3 regions of the Pseudomonas sp. SG20056 genome follow, and region 1 is predicted to be linked to each of the others. Evidence: predicted binding sites of a transcription regulator. Region 1 holds the regulator's gene; each other region holds the start of a gene.
What was found. Region 1 encodes sigma-54, which starts transcription at its own class of promoters, with help from an activator protein. Its sites were predicted from a motif close to ANTGGCATNNANNTTGCTNT; they were not measured.
Positions count from the first base shown of each region.

Region 2: glnK (P-II family nitrogen regulator) is a predicted target of sigma-54. The motif match lies at 1,636-1,655, and genes of this name have one in related genera.
Region 3: RHP75_RS14195 (flagellar basal body rod protein FlgF) is a predicted target of sigma-54. The motif match lies at 1,588-1,607, and genes of this name have one in related genera.

Region 1 covers NZ_CP134499.1:833,471-839,093, forward strand. The annotation lists gene rapZ (RNase adapter RapZ) at 1-152, opposite strand, end outside; gene ptsN (PTS IIA-like nitrogen regulatory protein PtsN) at 155-628, opposite strand; gene hpf (ribosome hibernation-promoting factor, HPF/YfiA family) at 644-952, opposite strand; gene RHP75_RS04015 (RNA polymerase factor sigma-54) at 1,146-2,660, opposite strand; gene lptB (LPS export ABC transporter ATP-binding protein) at 2,799-3,524, opposite strand; gene lptA (lipopolysaccharide transport periplasmic protein LptA) at 3,527-4,069, opposite strand; gene lptC (LPS export ABC transporter periplasmic protein LptC) at 4,056-4,625, opposite strand; gene RHP75_RS04035 (HAD family hydrolase) at 4,633-5,172, opposite strand; gene RHP75_RS04040 (KpsF/GutQ family sugar-phosphate isomerase) at 5,172-5,623, opposite strand, start outside.
Region 2 covers NZ_CP134499.1:254,663-260,285, forward strand. The annotation lists gene RHP75_RS01180 (YifB family Mg chelatase-like AAA ATPase) at 1-1,115, opposite strand, end outside; gene RHP75_RS01185 (accessory factor UbiK family protein) at 1,155-1,424, opposite strand; gene glnK (P-II family nitrogen regulator) at 1,851-2,189, shown strand; gene RHP75_RS01195 (ammonium transporter) at 2,226-3,539, shown strand; gene RHP75_RS01200 (ammonium transporter) at 3,618-4,868, shown strand; gene sutA (transcriptional regulator SutA) at 5,198-5,527, shown strand.
Region 3 covers NZ_CP134499.1:2,976,432-2,982,054, reverse strand. The annotation lists gene flgD (flagellar hook assembly protein FlgD) at 1-27, shown strand, start outside; gene flgE (flagellar hook protein FlgE) at 71-1,450, shown strand; gene RHP75_RS14195 (flagellar basal body rod protein FlgF) at 1,656-2,396, shown strand; gene flgG (flagellar basal-body rod protein FlgG) at 2,443-3,228, shown strand; gene flgH (flagellar basal body L-ring protein FlgH) at 3,350-4,069, shown strand; gene RHP75_RS14180 (flagellar basal body P-ring protein FlgI) at 4,081-5,184, shown strand; gene flgJ (flagellar assembly peptidoglycan hydrolase FlgJ) at 5,198-5,623, shown strand, end outside.

The DNA of each region.
Region 1 (5,623 bases):
AGCAGTTCGGTGTGCAGTAGGGCACGCTCAGCCAGTTCAGGCAGCAGGCCGGCCGGCAAGTTATCGATGCAGTAGAAACCGTTGTCCTCAAGCACATCGAGGGCGGTGCTCTTCCCGGAGCCGGAGCGACCGCTAACGATGATCAGGCGCATGCTCAGGCTCTGTTGAGTTGGCTTTGTACGTCCACGACTACCTGATACAGGGCTTCGCTGCTTTCCGCTTGGCGCAGGCTGGCACGCACATCGCTGCGATCGAGCATGCTGGCGATCTGCCGGAGCAGTTCCAGATGAGCGTCGGTGGCTGCTTCGGGCACCAGCAGGACAAACAGCAGGTCCACAGGCGCACCGTCGATGGCGTCGAAGTCTACGGCAGCGTCCAGGCGCAGCAAGGCGCTGATCGGCGCGGTGCAACCGGGCAGGCGACAGTGCGGAATGGCAATACCATTACCGAAACCGGTCGAGCCGAGTTTTTCTCGGGCAATCAGGCTTTCGAAGATGTCTTGGCCATCCAGGTCAGGCAGCTCGCGCGCCACCAGGTTGGCAATCTGTTCGAGAACACGTTTTTTGCTGCCGCCCGGCACGTTCACCAGGGAACGGCCGGGGGTCAGGATAGTTTCAAGTCGGATCATAGGAGATAGACGATGTCAGCGGGCCATAGCGCCCTGTTGACGTTCGAGCTGTTTTTCCTTGTGTTTGATGAGTTGTCGGTCGAGTTTATCAGTCAGTAGATCGATGGCTGCGTACATGTCTTCATGCTCGGCATTGGCGACCACTTCGCCGCCAGCAATGTGCAGGGTCGCTTCGATTTTCTGTTTGAGTTTCTCGACCTCCATGGTGACTTGTACATTGGTGATCTTGTCGAAGTGGCGCTCCAATCGGCCGAGTTTTTCGGCGATGTAGTCGCGCAGGGCGTCGGTCACATCCAGCTGGTGTCCACTGATGTTGACTTGCATACCGCTTTCTCCTTGTTGCCGTGTGTAAGAGGCAGGCGAGAGGCCTGCCGCCGGAACACTGTGGCGTGGAAGACTCTGACAAAACGAGCCTGGCACGGTCGCTGATTGCTTGTTGGCAGTATGGCTGCTTTTGCGAAAAGGCGAGGCCTGGGCGTGTTCTATGTGATTCGTTGTCTTCCTTCTTCGTGCCGCCTTAGATCAATCGTTTGCGCTCACTGGAAGGCGCTATTCCGAGGGATTCACGGTACTTGGCGACCGTGCGGCGAGCGACTTGAATGCCCTGTGCCTCCAGTAAACCAGCGATCTTGCTGTCACTCAACGGCTTTTTCGCATTTTCCGCGGCGACCAGTTTTTTGATGATGGCGCGGATTGCCGTGGACGAGCATTCGCCGCCCTCGGAGGTGCTGACGTGGCTGGAGAAGAAGTATTTCAGCTCGTAAATGCCACGCGGGGTGTGCATGAATTTCTGCGTGGTCACCCGCGAGATGGTCGATTCGTGCATGCCCACGGCTTCGGCAATATCGTGCAGCACCAGGGGTTTCATCGCCTCATCGCCGTAATCGAGGAAGCCACGCTGATGTTCGACGATCTGCGTGGCGACCTTCATCAGGGTTTCGTTGCGGCTTTGCAGGCTTTTGATAAACCAGCGCGCTTCTTGCAGCTGGTTACGCATAAAGGTGTTATCGGCGCTGGAATCGGCGCGCTTCACAAAACCGGCGTATTGCGCGTTGACGCGCAGGCGCGGCATGGCTTCCTGATTGAGTTCCACCAGCCAGCGTTCGTTGTGTTTGCGCACGATGACATCGGGCACCACGTATTCCGGCTCGCTGGATTCGATCTGCGAGCCAGGGCGCGGGTTGAGGCTTTGAATCAGGTCGATAACCTGGCGCAGCTCGTCTTCCTTGAGCTTCATACGGCGCATTAGCTGGCTGTAGTCGCGGCTACCGAGCAGGTCGAGGTAGTCGCTGGCCAGGCGCTGGGCTTCACTCAGCCATGGGGTTTTCGCCGGCAGCTGACGGAGCTGCAGAAGCAGGCACTCGCCCAAGTTGCGCGCTGCGATACCGGTGGGCTCGAATTGCTGGATGCGGTGTAAAACGGCTTCGACTTCGTCGAGCTCAATATCCAGTTCCGGGTCGAAGGCCTCGACCACTTCTTCCAGAGTTTCTTCCAGATAGCCCTGTTCGTTGATGCAGTCGATCAGGGTGACGCCGATCAGGCGATCCTTGTCTGACATGGGGGCCAGGTTTAGCTGCCAAAGCAGATGGCTTTGCAGGCTCTCGCCGCTGGAGGTGCGGGTGGTGAAATCCCACTCGTCATCATCGTTGGTGCTGCTGGGCAGACTGCTGGCGCTGGTCTGGTAGATATCTTCCCAGGCGGTATCGACGGGCAGCTCATTGGGAATGCGTTCGCCCCAGTCGCCTTCTTCCAGGTTGTCCACGGTCTGCGTGGCTTCCTGGTAGTTGGTTTCCTGATAGGGCGCTTCGGGCTGTTCGCTGGGGCTGGCGCTTTCTGCGCCATCGGCCATGGGGTCCGAATTGTCGAAGTCATCGCCATCTTCCTGGCGTTCGAGCATCGGGTTGGACTCCAACGCCTCCTGGATCTCTTGTTGCAGATCCAGGGTAGACAGTTGGAGCAGGCGGATGGCCTGTTGCAGCTGCGGTGTCATCGTCAGCTGCTGGCCCATTCTCAGGACTAGCGATGGTTTCATTGCAGACCTTATTTACCGGCGTCTGTGCGCAATCCACTACAGGGCGTTTTCAAAAAGCGCCACTAGGAAGCAAATTATATGCCTGACTTTAAGGGTTTTGCCTAGCCTTGGCTGCAGTCGGCTTGAGAAAAGCTGCGGTTACAGCCGGAACTCATGCCCCAGATACACTTCTTTGACTGTTTGGTTGGCCAGAATGGCCTCGGCATCACCCTCTGCGATCAGCTGGCCATCGCTGACGATATAGGCGGTCTCGCAGATATCCAGGGTCTCGCGCACGTTGTGGTCGGTGATCAATACACCGATACCCTTGGCCTTGAGGTGATGGATGATCTGCTTGATATCGCCCACGGAAATCGGGTCTACGCCGGCGAAGGGCTCGTCGAGCAGGATGAACTTAGGGTTGGTCGCCAGGGCGCGGGCAATTTCCACGCGGCGGCGCTCACCACCGGACAGGCTCATGCCGAGGTTGTCGCGAATATGGCTGATATGGAATTCCTGCAGCAGGCCTTCAAGTTCCTTGCGACGAGCAGCGCCGTCCAGGTCCTTGCGGGTTTCCAGGATGGCCATGATGTTGTCGGCCACGCTGAGCTTGCGGAAAATCGAGGCTTCCTGCGGCAGGTAGCCAATGCCGGCGCGAGCGCGGCCATGCATGGGCTGATGACTGACGTCGAGATCATCGATCATCACTCGACCCTGATCAGCCTGTACCAGGCCGACGATCATGTAGAAACAGGTGGTCTTGCCAGCGCCGTTGGGGCCAAGCAAGCCGACAATCTGCCCGCTGTCGATGCTCAGGCTGACGTCGCGCACGACCTGGCGGCCTTTGTAACTCTTGGCCAGGTGTTGGGCTTTTAATGTGGCCATTATTACTGCGCCTGCTGGTCGGCTGGTTTGTTCTTCGGCTGGATCACCATATCGATGCGCGGGCGTGGCGCAGTGACATTGGTGCCTGTAGCGCGGCCGGCGTTGACGATCTGGCGCTGGGTGTCATAGACGATTTTCTCGCCTTCGAAGGTATTGCCTTCCTGGATCACCTTGGCCTGATCGATCAGGACCACGCGCTCGTTGGCCATAAAGTACTGGATAGTCAGGCCATAGGCCTTGACGATCTGCTTGTCGGCTGACGGCAGTTGTTCGTAATAGGCCGGCTTACCAACGGAGGTAAATACCTCGACATCGCCCTGGGAATTCTGGGTAATGGTCACGGTGTCGCCGGTAACCTTCATGGTGCCCTGGGTGATGACGACATCACCGCGGTAGACCGCTACGCCTTGCTTGTCATCAAGTTCCGCGCTGTCAGCCTGGATGCGGATAGGCTGTTCGCGATCGGAGGGTAGGGCCCAGGCGCTGACACTTCCGAGTGCGGCGCTGAGGCTGAGTAGTAGGGGGAGGGTGTTAACGAGCCTCATGCTGACCTCTTACGTTGGACAGCAGGAGCATCCTGCCGTCATTCATGTACGCTTTCATTCCTTGTGCCGTGGTCACCCCATTGGCCGCGTCGATTCTAACGGCTTGCTGGGTCTGCGCATATTCCTTCTCGGGGAATACGGTCAGGCGGCTGGTGGTGAGGATGGTCGGGCGGCCTTTGGCGTCGGTACGCTCGACGCGCACCTTGTCGATCAACTCGACTTCGGCGCCACCTGGCGACACTTCGCCGCGCTCACTGCGGATTTTCCAGGGCAGCTCGGTGCCGCGGAACAGGTTCATGTTCGGGCTGGTCATCAGGGTGATGTCGCTTGCCTTGACGTGCTCGACCTTATCGGCCTTCAACTCATAGTGCAGCTTGCCATCGGCCTGGTATTGAACTGTGTAGGTGTTGGTAGCGTAAAAATCGATAGCGTTATCGGTCCCTGCGCTGCGAGCTTGCTCGTTGAAACCATCCGGGCTGAGGTTCCAATAGCCGAGTGCCGCCACCAGCAGGGCGACAAAGGCGAACAGGGCAATATTGAATAACTTGCGGGGCATGGTTGGCCTATAGGTAAGCGGCTTGAGCGGCTTCAAGGGTGCCTTGGGCGTGCATGATCAGTTCGCAGAACTCACGGGCGGCGCCTTCGCCACCGCGAGCACGGGTAACACCATGGGCGTGCAGGCGAACAAAGCCGTCGGCGCTGGCGACAGCCATGCCCAGGCCGACGCGGCGAATCACCGGCAGGTCGGGCAAGTCGTCGCCGAGGTATGCAACCTGTGCATAGTCTAGGCCCAGTTCACCGAGCAGTTCATCAAGAACTACCAGCTTGTCTTCGCGGCCTTGATAGAGGTGTTGAATCCCCAGGTTTTGCGCGCGGCGTTCAACCACCGGTGTTTTGCGGCCGCTGATAATGGCAGTGCGCACGCCGGAGTTGATCAGCATCTTGATGCCATGACCGTCGAGGGTGTTGAAGGTCTTGAACTCGCTGCCGTCGACCAGAAAGTACAGTTTGCCGTCGGTCAGCACGCCGTCGACGTCGAAAATGGCCAGTTTGACGGCCTTGGCGCGTTGCAGTAAGTCGGGGTTGATCACGTCAGTGCTCATCACATTACCCCGGCGCGGAGCAGGTCGTGCATGTTCAGCGCGCCAATTGGCAGGTTGTTGTCGTCGATCACCACCAGCGAGCTGATCTTGTGGTCTTCCATGATTTTCAAAGCCTCTGCCGCGAGCATTTCCGCGCGTGCGGTCTTGCCGTGGGCGGTCATTACGTCATCGATAATGGTCTGGCGTACGTCGATGTTACGGTCCAGGGTGCGCCGCAGGTCGCCGTCGGTGAATATCCCGGCTAGGCGGCCGTCGTGCTCTGTCACCACGGTCATGCCTAGGCCTTTCTGGGTCATTTCCAGTAGCGCGTCGCGTAGTGAGGTGCCGCGCTTGACGCGTGGCAGGCTGTCGCCGGCATGCATCACGTTTTCCACCTTGAGCAGCAGGCGTCGACCCAGCGCGCCACCGGGGTGGGAGAACGCAAAATCTTCGGCGGTAAAGCCGCGGGCTT
Region 2 (5,623 bases), 580 kb from region 1:
TTGCCGCGGTAGCGCTGGATCTGTTCAGTGGAACAGCGGCAGCGCCCGGACGGATCGCCCAGATGCCCACAGGGGCACGGATTCATCGCCGCCACCAGCTGAAAGCGCGCAGGAAAACGTACTTTGTCGCGGGCACGGGCAATCACGATCTGCCCACTTTCCAGGGGCTCACGCAGCACCTCCAAAACCTTGCGGTCAAATTCGGGGAGCTCATCGAGGAATAAAACGCCGTGATGAGCCAAAGTGATTTCACCCGGTTGCGGACGACTGCCTCCGCCAACCAGCGCCGGGCCCGATGCGCTGTGATGAGGTGTTCTAAACGGTCTTTGCGGCCAGGTGCTAAGCGGCGTGTGGCTGGCCACGGAATGAATGGCCGCCACTTCCAGTGCTTCGTCCTCGTCCAGCGGCGGTAACAGCCCTGGCAGGCGGCTGGCCAGCAGGGTTTTTCCCGTACCTGGTGGCCCGGTCAATAGAAGGTTGTGCGAACCGGCCGCGGCTACCAGCAGTGCGCGTTTGGCGGCGATCTGCCCCTGCACTTCGGCTAGATCGGGGTAGGGCAGCACTTGGCGCAGCAAGCCCTGGGCCTCATAGGGGGCAATCGGCGTTTGGCCGTTGAGGTGGGCGGCGATTTCCAGCAGGTGCTCGACGGCAATCACCGTCAGTCCCGAGGCGAGGCTGGCTTCCTCGGCATTGGCCTTGGGCACTACTAAGGTGCGTCCGGCTGCGCGGGCTGCCAGCGCGGCGGGCAAGACGCCTTGCACAGGACGAATCGCCCCGGACAACGCCAGTTCACCCAGGCACTCAAGCGGCTCCAGCGCGCTGCTCGGCACCTGGCCGCTGGCGGCGAGAATGCCGAGGGCAATCGCCAGGTCGAAGCGGCCACCGTCCTTGGGTAAGTCGGCCGGTGCCAAATTCAAGGTAATCCGCCTGGGTGGGAACTCGAAGGCGCAATTGAGGATGGCGCTGCGCACGCGGTCCTTGCTTTCCTTGACCGCGGTTTCCGGCAGCCCGACCAGGGCCAGCGAAGGCAGGCCGTTGGCCAGGTGGGCTTCGACGGTGACGGCGGGGGCTTCAACCCCCACCTGGGCGCGGCTGTGGACTATAGCCAGGGACATCGATCACTCCTTGATCGGCTGATGCATCCGCGGTGGGCGTTACTCGCTGGTGGCTGGGGCGTCTGCGCTGCGTGCTTCCATTTCGGCGACCTTGGCTTCGAGAGCTTCCAGGCGGGCGCGGGTGCGGGCGAGCACGACCATCTGGCTGTCGAATTCGTCGCGGCTAACCAAGTCGAGTTTGCTGAAAGCGCTTTGCAGCAGCACTTTGAACTGGGCTTCGAACTCGCCGCGCGGCAAGGGCGCGTCACTGTTGAACAGGCGCGAGGCGTGGGTGGTCAGGGCGTCTAGCAGGGCTTTAGGTGGCAGCATGATGAGGTTCCATTTACAGATGGCGGCAGTGTAGCACGCAGCCTTATCGGGCTTGCCGGCTGCGGCTAGGTCAGGATTGGCGCCATCTGCACAGTTTTCGCGCGCTGCTCCACGGGCTGCTGCACCGTTGTTGTGCGCTGGCTGTTGGCTATTACCGGGCTAAAACGCCCGTTTACCGGGTAACTGCATGAAATGAATCGGTTTTGGCGGTTCTGGCAAGCTTTCTGCTTTGTCTCTTGCGACGCATGCACCGATGCAGTTCCGGTGCGTCAGGCGAAGCGGGGAAGTGTTTCGTCGGGAGCGGTTGGTGAGCATCGGTGCAGCTGAGTCAGGGCTCGATGCATTACAAAAGCCAGGCACTGCGCTTAGACTTGGGCCGGGTTCGTAATTCCTGGGGCAAGTCCACCATACACGGGAGAGAGTTACATGAAGCTAGTCACTGCCATCATCAAGCCGTTCAAGCTGGACGACGTCCGTGAGTCACTGTCGGAGATCGGCGTGCAGGGCATCACTGTCACTGAAGTCAAAGGCTTTGGTCGCCAGAAGGGCCATACCGAGCTGTACCGCGGCGCTGAATACGTGGTCGATTTCTTGCCAAAAGTGAAAATCGACGTGGCCATCGCTGACGATCAACTCGATCGCGTCATCGAGGCCATCACCAAGGCTGCTAACACCGGCAAGATCGGTGACGGCAAGATTTTCGTTGTAAACCTGGAACAGGCGATTCGCATCCGTACCGGCGAAACCGGCACCGACGCAGTTTAAGCCTCCGAACGAACCCCACGCCCCAGGAGTTAAACCATGACTCTGCGAAAAATCGCAGGGCTAGGAGCCCTTTTGTCTCTCGTTCCTGGCTTTGCCATGGCCGAAGAGGCAAGCCTGAACAGCGGCGACACCGCTTGGATGTTGGTCGCCACTGTACTGGTGCTGTTTATGACCATCCCCGGTCTGGCGCTTTTCTACGCCGGCATGGTGCGTTCGAAGAACGTGCTGTCGGTGCTGATGCAGTGTTTTGCAGTAACCGGGTTGATCAGCATTCTGTGGGTCGTTTACGGCTACAGCCTGGCCTTTGATACCACTGGCATGGAGCAGGGAGTCGTCAACTTCAACTCCTTCGTCGGCGGTTTCTCCAAAGCCTTCCTATCTGGTTTGACCCTGGACAGCCTGGTGGCTGGGATTCCAGAGAGCGTGTTCATCACCTTTCAGATGACCTTCGCCATCATCACTCCGGCGCTGATCGTCGGTGCCTTCGCTGAACGCATGAAGTTCTCGGCCATGCTGATCTTCATGGCCGTGTGGTTCACCCTGGTATATGCGCCTATCGCGCACATGGTCTGGGGCGGCAACGGGGCACTGATGTGGGACTGGGGCGTGCTCGACTTTGCGGGCGGCACCGTGGTGCACATCAACGCCGGTATCGCCGGTCTGGTGGCCTGTCTGGTGCTGGGCAAGCGCAAGGGGTTTCCAACGACCGCCATGCCGCCGCACAACCTCGGCTACACCCTGATCGGCGCAAGCATGCTCTGGGTAGGCTGGTTCGGCTTCAACGCAGGTTCTGCGCTGGCAGCCAACGGCAGCGCCGGTATGGCCATGCTGGTAACCCAGATTGCCACCGCTACAGCGGCGCTGAGCTGGATGTTCGCCGAGTGGATCACTCACCGTAAACCAAGCGTTCTGGGCATTGCCTCGGGCGCTGTGGCGGGTCTGGTGGCGATCACTCCGGCGTCCGGTACCGCGGGGCCGATGGGTGCTCTGGCGATTGGTCTGGCAAGTGGGGCGATCTGCTTCTTCTGCGCCACCAGCCTGAAACGCAAGCTGGGTTATGACGATTCCCTCGACGTGTTCGGCGTACACGCCGTGGGCGGCATTGTCGGCGCCATTCTCACCGGGGCGTTCGCCGCGCCGGCCTTGGGTGGCTTCGGCACGGTGGAAAATATTCCGGCGCAGCTGTGGATCCAGTTCGAGGGGGTGGCCTTCACCGTGGTGTACACCGCAGTGGTGACCTTCGTGATTCTGAAAGTGATCGACCTAGTAATGGGCCTGCGTGTCAGCGAAGAGGAAGAGACCATCGGTCTCGATCTCGCCCTGCATAACGAGCGCGGCTACAACCTGTAAGCACACGGAGCGCGTCCGGAGCCAACCCGGACGTCTTAACCGAATAGCGCTAAAAAGCGCAACGGCAAGAGGTGAACCATGGACAACACAGCATTGACTGCACTGCAGTACGGTTTTGATACCTTCTACTTTTTGGTTTGCGGCGCCCTGGTAATGTGGATGGCAGCGGGTTTTGCCATGCTCGAATCCGGTCTGGTGCGAGCCAAGAACACCACTGAAATTCTCACCAAGAACATCGCCCTGTACGCAGTGGCGAGCATCATGTACCTGGTGATCGGCTACCACATCATGTACTCCAGTCCGGAAGGCGGCATCCTGCCAAGCCTGGGTTTCCTGCTGGGTGAAGAAAACAGCGTTGAGTCGGTACTCGCCGGCGGTGACGATGCGCCTTACTACTCGGCGCGTTCGGACTTCTTCTTCCAGGTGGTGTTTGCCGCGACCTGCATGTCGATCGTTTCCGGTGCCGTGGCTGAGCGCATGAAGCTGTTTGCCTTCCTGGCTTTCGCCGTGGTCATGACCGGTTTCATCTACCCGGTACAGGGCTTCTGGAAATGGGGTTCGGGCTTCCTTAACGAAGCTGGCTTCCTTGACTTCGCCGGTTCTGGCGTAGTGCACATGGCTGGCGCTACTGCTGCTCTGGCTGGCGTACTGCTGCTCGGCGCCCGTAAAGGCAAGTACGGCCCGAATGGCCAGGTCAACGCCATTCCGGGTGCCAACCTGCCGATGGCAGCGCTGGGTACTTTCATCCTGTGGATGGGCTGGTTCGGCTTCAACGGTGGCTCGCAGCTGAAGATGAGCACCATCGAAGACGCCAACGCCGTGGCTAACGTGTTTGTTAACACCAACATGGCTGCTGCCGGTGGCTTGATCGCGGCGTTGATCGTGGCACGCATCCTGTTCGGCAAGGCTGACCTGACCATGGCCCTCAACGGTGCCCTGGCTGGCCTGGTCGCTATCACTGCTGAGCCGCTGACTCCGACTGCCCTGCAAGCGACCCTGATCGGTGGCGTGGGTGGCGTGCTGGTGGTGTTCTCGATCCTCGGTCTGGACAAGCTCAAGCTCGACGATCCAGTCGGTGCCATCTCCGTTCACGGTGTGGTCGGTATCTGGGGCCTGCTGGCGGTCTGCCTGACCAATAGCGACGCCAGCCTCGGTGCTCAGCTGCTGGGTATCGGTTCGATCTTCGCTTGGGTCTTCGTCTGCAGCCTGATCGTCTGGTCCATCATCAAGTTGGTGATTGGCCTGCGCGTCAGCGAGGAAGAAGAGTACGAAGGCGTGGACATCGCCGAATGCGGTATGGAAGCCTACCCGGAATTCACCAAGCGTTGATTTCCTCTGGTTTCGACAAGGGCGCCTCAGGGCGCCCTTTTTTATAGCCTGCCATCCCTGGCGGCCACCCTCCGGGCCGTCGCTGCGCGACGTTAAAAATTGCTCCAGGCAATTTTTTCTGAGCACCCATTAAAGGTTGTGGTTTTTCAGCGTGTGCGCGGTTGTGATGGAGCGGCAACAGACCCTAGAATGCGCGCCGTTGAGCGCAGTTCGCCGATGCGCAGTGCTCAACCCTAGGCAAGGCCACGGGATTTTTTATCAGCGACGTTAGAAAGCTGACGCAGCTGGGCTATAACTACTCTGCTTTTCGCAAGTCATGAGGTTGGAACATGAGCGACGAAGATCTGGAACACGACGAATTAGAAGGCGCTGACGAAGACGAAGGCGAGGAGCTGGCTGCCGCCGATGATGGCGACAGCAGCGATGATGGCGATGGTGACGACGAAGTCGTACCCGCCAGCAAAGGTAAAAAAGCCAAAGCCGCCGTCGACGTAGAAGAACTGCCGAGCATCGAAGCCAAGCAGAAAGAGCGTGATGCGCTGGCCCGCGCCATGGAAGAGTTCCTCTCCCGTGGTGGCAAGGTGCAGGAAGTCGAGCCGAATGTGGTCTCTGATCCGCCCAAAAAGCCGGACAGCAAGTACGGCAGCCGCCCCATCTAAGGGCCTGTTGTAAAACAAAAAGCCCGCATGCCATCCGCGTGCGGGCTTTTTTGTGGCCATCCATCCATGGCGGCCACCCCTTCGGGGCCGTCGCTG
Region 3 (5,623 bases), 2.1 Mb from region 1:
TCGCAAGTCCAGGTGATCGGTCAGTAACTAACAGGTTTTAGCCGCCGGCTTTCCGGCAAAGGAGTCTTCCATGGGTTTCAATATCGGTCTTAGCGGTCTACGTGCGGCGACCAGTGACCTTAACGTGACCGGTAACAATATCGCCAACGCCGGGACTGCCGGTTTCAAACAGTCGCGTGCCGAGTTTGCCGATGTCTATGCCGCTTCCGTGCTCGGTTCCGGCTCGAACCCGCAGGGCAGTGGCGTGTTGTTGGCGGATGTGTCGCAGCTGTTCAATCAGGGCAACATCAATTACACGCAGAACGCTCTGGATCTGGCTATTAACGGTAACGGCTTTTTCGTCACCAGCAACAATGGCGAGGTCAGTTATACCCGTGCCGGCTATTTTGGTACCGACCGTGAAGGTTTTATGGTCAACAACTTTGGCTACAGGCTGCAGGGTTATGCGGTTGACGCCAACGGCAATCTGCAGAATGGCGTGGTCGATGACCTGCAAATCCAGACCGCCAGTCAGGAGCCGCGTGCGACCGAGAGCATTCTGCAGACGTTCAACGTCAACTCGACCAATGTGCGGCCAACCAATGCGGGCACCATGGCGGCTCCGACCTTCGACCCCACGGATCCGCTTTCTTATAACTCCTCGACCTCTCTGAATATCTATGACAGTCAGGGTAACTCCCATGTCATGACGCAGTACTTCGTCAAGGATGCAGCACCGGCTAACAACAGCTGGACCATGCATGTGCTGATTGACGGAGTTAACCCACGCGATCCGTCGAGTACTCAGCCGTTCAGTTACGACCTCAACTACGACGCTGCTGGTCAGTTAGCTACGCCAGCGTTCACTCCGATTCAGGCTGTGCCTGGTACTCCCGGGCCGCTGGAGGCCCCGAACATTCCAGGGACAGCCGTCAACGGTGTGATTCCATTTGCTCAGGCAGACTGGATTCCCGCTGAGCGTGACCCGGTGAGCGGTAACTTGGTGCCCAATGGGGCAGACAGCGCTACAGCGGGCTTTACCTTCGATATGCGCGGTTCTACGCAATTCGCCAGTGCCTTTGCCGTCAGCAGTGTCAGTCAGGATGGTTACACCACCGGCCAGCTCTCAGGGCTTGAGATTGACGATACCGGGGTGATATTCGCGCGCTACACCAATGGCCAATCGCGGGTGCAGGGGCAGGTGATTCTGGCCAATTTCGCCAACGTGCAAGGCCTGACTCCAGTGGGCAAGACTGCCTGGGTGCAGTCGTTCCAGTCGGGTGAGCCCGTGGTTGGTACGCCGCGCAGTGGCACCCTGGGTGCTTTGCAGTCGGGTGCGCTGGAGGACTCCAACGTTGAGCTGTCGGATCAGCTGGTCAATCTGATCGTGGCGCAGCGCAACTACCAGGCCAACGCCAAGACCATTGAAACCGAAAGTGCGGTAACCCAGACCATTATCAACCTGCGTTGATAAGTGTTGCCTGCGGCAGGCACGTGCCTGTTGCAGGCGGCAAAAGTACGCCGCACTGGCATTTGAAAGGCTCCGCTTGGAGCCTTTTTTATTTTTTAATTTCATATTTATCAAATGCTTACGCTTGTTTTTCGAGTGCTGGCACAGCCATTGCTTTATAGCTTGTATAGAGCAGCGGGGCGGCAAGCCCACTCGGAGAATAACCATGGACAAGATGCTGTACGTTTCCATGACTGGCGCCCACAACAACACCCTGGCCCAGCGTGCCCATGCCAACAACCTGGCAAACATCACCACCAATGGTTTCCGCCGGGATTTCGAGCAGGCGCGTTCCATGCCGATCTTTGGTGACAGTTATCCGTCGCGGGTCTACGCCATGAGCGAGCGTCCAGGTACTGACTTCACTCCAGGCTCTTTGCAGGAAACCGGTCGCGATCTGGATGTGGCTGTTGGCGGCAAGGGTTGGCTGGCTGTGCAGGCCCCCGATGGCAGCGAAGCCTATGTGCGTACCGCCAGCCTGAACGTTGATGCGCTGGGTGTACTGCGCACCGGCAATGGCTTGCCGGTGATGGGCAACGCCGGGCCGATTGCGGTGCCGCCGGAGCAGAAAATCGAAATCGGCAAGGACGGCACCATCAGTATTCGTGCCTTGGGTGAGGCGCCCAATGTGTTGGCCGAAGTGGACCGTCTGAAACTGGTCAACCCGGACCTCAAGCAGATGGAAAAGGGCACCGACGGCCTGATCCGCTTCAAGGGCCAAGGCCCGGTACAGGCGGACGCCAATATGGAGATTACCTCGGGCTTTCTCGAATCGAGCAACGTCAACGCCGTGGAAGAGATGACTGCGATCCTCTCGCTGTCCCGCCAATTCGAATTGCAAGTGAAGATGATGCGCACCGCCGAAGACAATTCGTCGGCCATGGCGCGCGTCTTGCAGATGACCTAATTATCAGCACGTGGCGTCGTTAAAACGGCGCCCGAGGAGAATCGATATGCTTCCGGCACTGTGGGTCAGCAAGACCGGTCTGTCCGCTCAGGACATGAACCTGACCACCATTTCCAACAACCTGGCCAACGTTTCGACCACTGGCTTCAAGCGTGATCGCGCCGAGTTCGAGGATCTCCTGTACCAGATCCGTCGTCAGCCAGGCGGCCAGTCCAGTCAGGACAGCCAACTGCCGTCCGGCTTACAGCTGGGTACCGGTGTGCGGGTCGTCGGCACGCAGAAGATCTTCACTGCCGGTAGCCTGCAAACCACCGAGCAGCCGCTGGATATGGCGATCAACGGCCGGGGTTTTTTTCAGGTGCTGCTGCCTGATGGCACCGTGTCCTACACCCGTGATGGCAGCTTTCACCTGAACTCCGATGGTCAGGTGGTGACCTCCAACGGTTATGCCCTGGAGCCCGCCATCGTACTGCCCAACGAGGTGCGCACCTTTACTGTGGGTGAAGACGGCACCGTGTCGGTGACTACATCCGGCAACCCGCAGCCGCAGATCGTTGGCAACCTGCAAACCGCCGACTTTATCAACCCGGCAGGTCTGGAAGCGATCGGCAACAACCTGTTTCTGGAAACCGCTTCCAGTGGCGCTCCGCAGGTCGGTACGCCTGGCCTGAACGGTCTGGGCACCACGCTGCAAAATACCCTGGAAAACTCCAACGTCAGCGTGGTCGAGGAACTGGTGAACATGATCACCACTCAGCGCGCCTATGAAATGAACTCCAAGGTCATTTCCACTGCTGACCAGATGCTCGGCTTTATTTCGCAGAATCTTTGATAGGTAGGGTGGGTTAGTCGCGCAGCGTCTGGCCTGGCTTTGGATACAGCAAGGAATCGCTTGAACTGGCACTGGTGGCTCAGGTTACACGTCACCCCAGGCAACGCATGAGGTAGTAGATATGAACCGGCTGATAATCATAAGTGCACTGCTTGGCCCCCTGGCTTTGAGTGGCTGCATGGCTCCCGCGCCTAAGCCGGATGATCCCTATTACGCGCCGGTGATGCCGCGGACTCCGCTGCCCGCAGCGCAGAACAACGGTTCGATCTATCAGGCCGGTTTCGAGAATGGTCTGTTCGGTGATCGCAAGGCTTACCGCGTGGGTGACATCATCACCATCACCCTGAATGAGCGCACTCAGGCCAGCAAGAACAGCAACAGCCAGATCAGTAAAGACAGCTCGGCCAATCTCGGCGTGCCTAACCTGTTCGGTATGACGGTGGCACCAAAAAATCCACTGGCAGGCCTCAGTGCCTTGGGCCTGACCAATGACACTCTGGGGCTGGATGCCAGCTTTGATGCCACCCGTTCAGCTGATGGTTCTGGTGCTGCCGGGCAGAGTAATAGCCTGACCGGTTCGATCACCGTATCGGTAGCCGAAGTGATGCCCAACGGTGTACTGCTGGTGCGTGGTGAAAAGTGGATGACCCTTAATACCGGCGATGAGCTGGTACGGATTGCTGGTCTGGTGCGCGCGGATGACATCGCCACCGACAACACCGTGTCCTCGACCCGAATTGCCGATGCGCGCATCACCTACTCGGGTACTGGCGCCTTCGCCGATGCCAGCCAGCCAGGCTGGATGAGCCGTTTCTTTATTAGCCCAATGTGGCCGTTCTGAGGATGGCCACCATGACGCTTCCCAAATACCTAGTGGTTGTAGCCGCCTTGCTGATGGCTTCGCTGGCTCAGGCCGAGCGGCTCAAGGACCTGGCCAGCATTCAGGGCGTGCGCACCAACCAGTTGATCGGTTACGGCCTGGTGGTCGGCCTTAATGGCAGTGGCGACCAGACCACGCAAACGCCGTTCACCGTGCAGACCTTCAACAACATGATGGCGCAGTTCGGTATCAAGGTGCCGCAGGGTGGCAACGTGCAGCTTAAGAACGTTGCAGCGGTTTCGATCCATGCGGATCTGCCGGCATTCGCCAAGCCCGGGCAGACCATCGACATCACCGTGTCCTCCATCGGTAACGCCAAAAGCCTGCGCGGCGGCAGCCTGTTGATGACCCCGCTCAAGGGCATCGACGGCAACGTTTACGCCATTGCTCAGGGCAACTTGGTGGTCGGCGGTTTTGATGCCGAAGGCGGTGATGGTTCACGGATTACCGTCAACGTACCGTCGGCTGGGCGCATTCCCGGTGGGGCGACGGTTGAACGACCGGTGCCAAGCGGTTTCGATCAGGGCAACACCCTGACCCTCAACCTCAATCGTCCGGATTTCACCACCGCCAAGAACATCGTCGACCATATCAACGAACTGCTTGGTCCGGGTGTGGCGCAGGCAGTCGACGGTGGTTCGATTCGCGTCAGTGCACCACTGGATCCGGGTCAGCGGGTGGATTACCTGTCGATTCTGGAAAATCTCGAAGTCGAGATCGGTCAGGCAGTAGCCAAGGTCATCATCAACTCGCGCACTGGCACCATCGTGATTGGCCAGAACGTGCGCGTACAGCCTGCCGCTGTGACCCACGGCAGCCTGACCGTGACCATCACCGAAGACCCGATCGTCAGTCAGCCGGAAGCACTGTCCGGTGGCCAAACGGCCGTAGTGCCGCGCTCGAAGGTGAATGCCGAAGAAGAAGCCAAGCCGATGTTCAAGTTCGGCCCGGGGACCACGTTGGATGAAATCGTCCGCGCGGTGAATCAGGTGGGCGCTTCGCCTTCCGACCTTATGGCCATCCTGGAGGCGCTGAAACAAGCCGGCGCTCTGCAGGCTGATCTGATCGTGATTTAAGGGAGCGCACGCCATGGACTCTCGCCTTTCAGCCGGTTTGCTCGGCGGCACCAGCACTGTCGACAGTGGTGCCTATAACGATCTCAATCGCCTCAACCAATTCAAGGTTGGCGGTGACAGCGAAAAGAACATCAAGAAGGTGGCTCAGGAGTTCGAGTCGCTGTTTCTCAATGAAATGCTCAAGGCCATGCGCTCGGCCAACGAAGTGTTCGGTGAAGGCAACTTCATGAACAGCAACGAGAGCAAAACCTACCAAGACATGCATGACCAGCAGCTGTCGGTGACCATGTCCAATCACCAGAACGGTATCGGCCTGGCCGACGTGCTGGTGCGGCAAATGTCGAAGATCAAGGATGCGAGCAGCCGCCCTAATCCGTTTGCCCAGGTCGATGAGCCGGTGCCGAGCGCGCCGAGCAAACCCTTGGCCAGGGTCGACGGT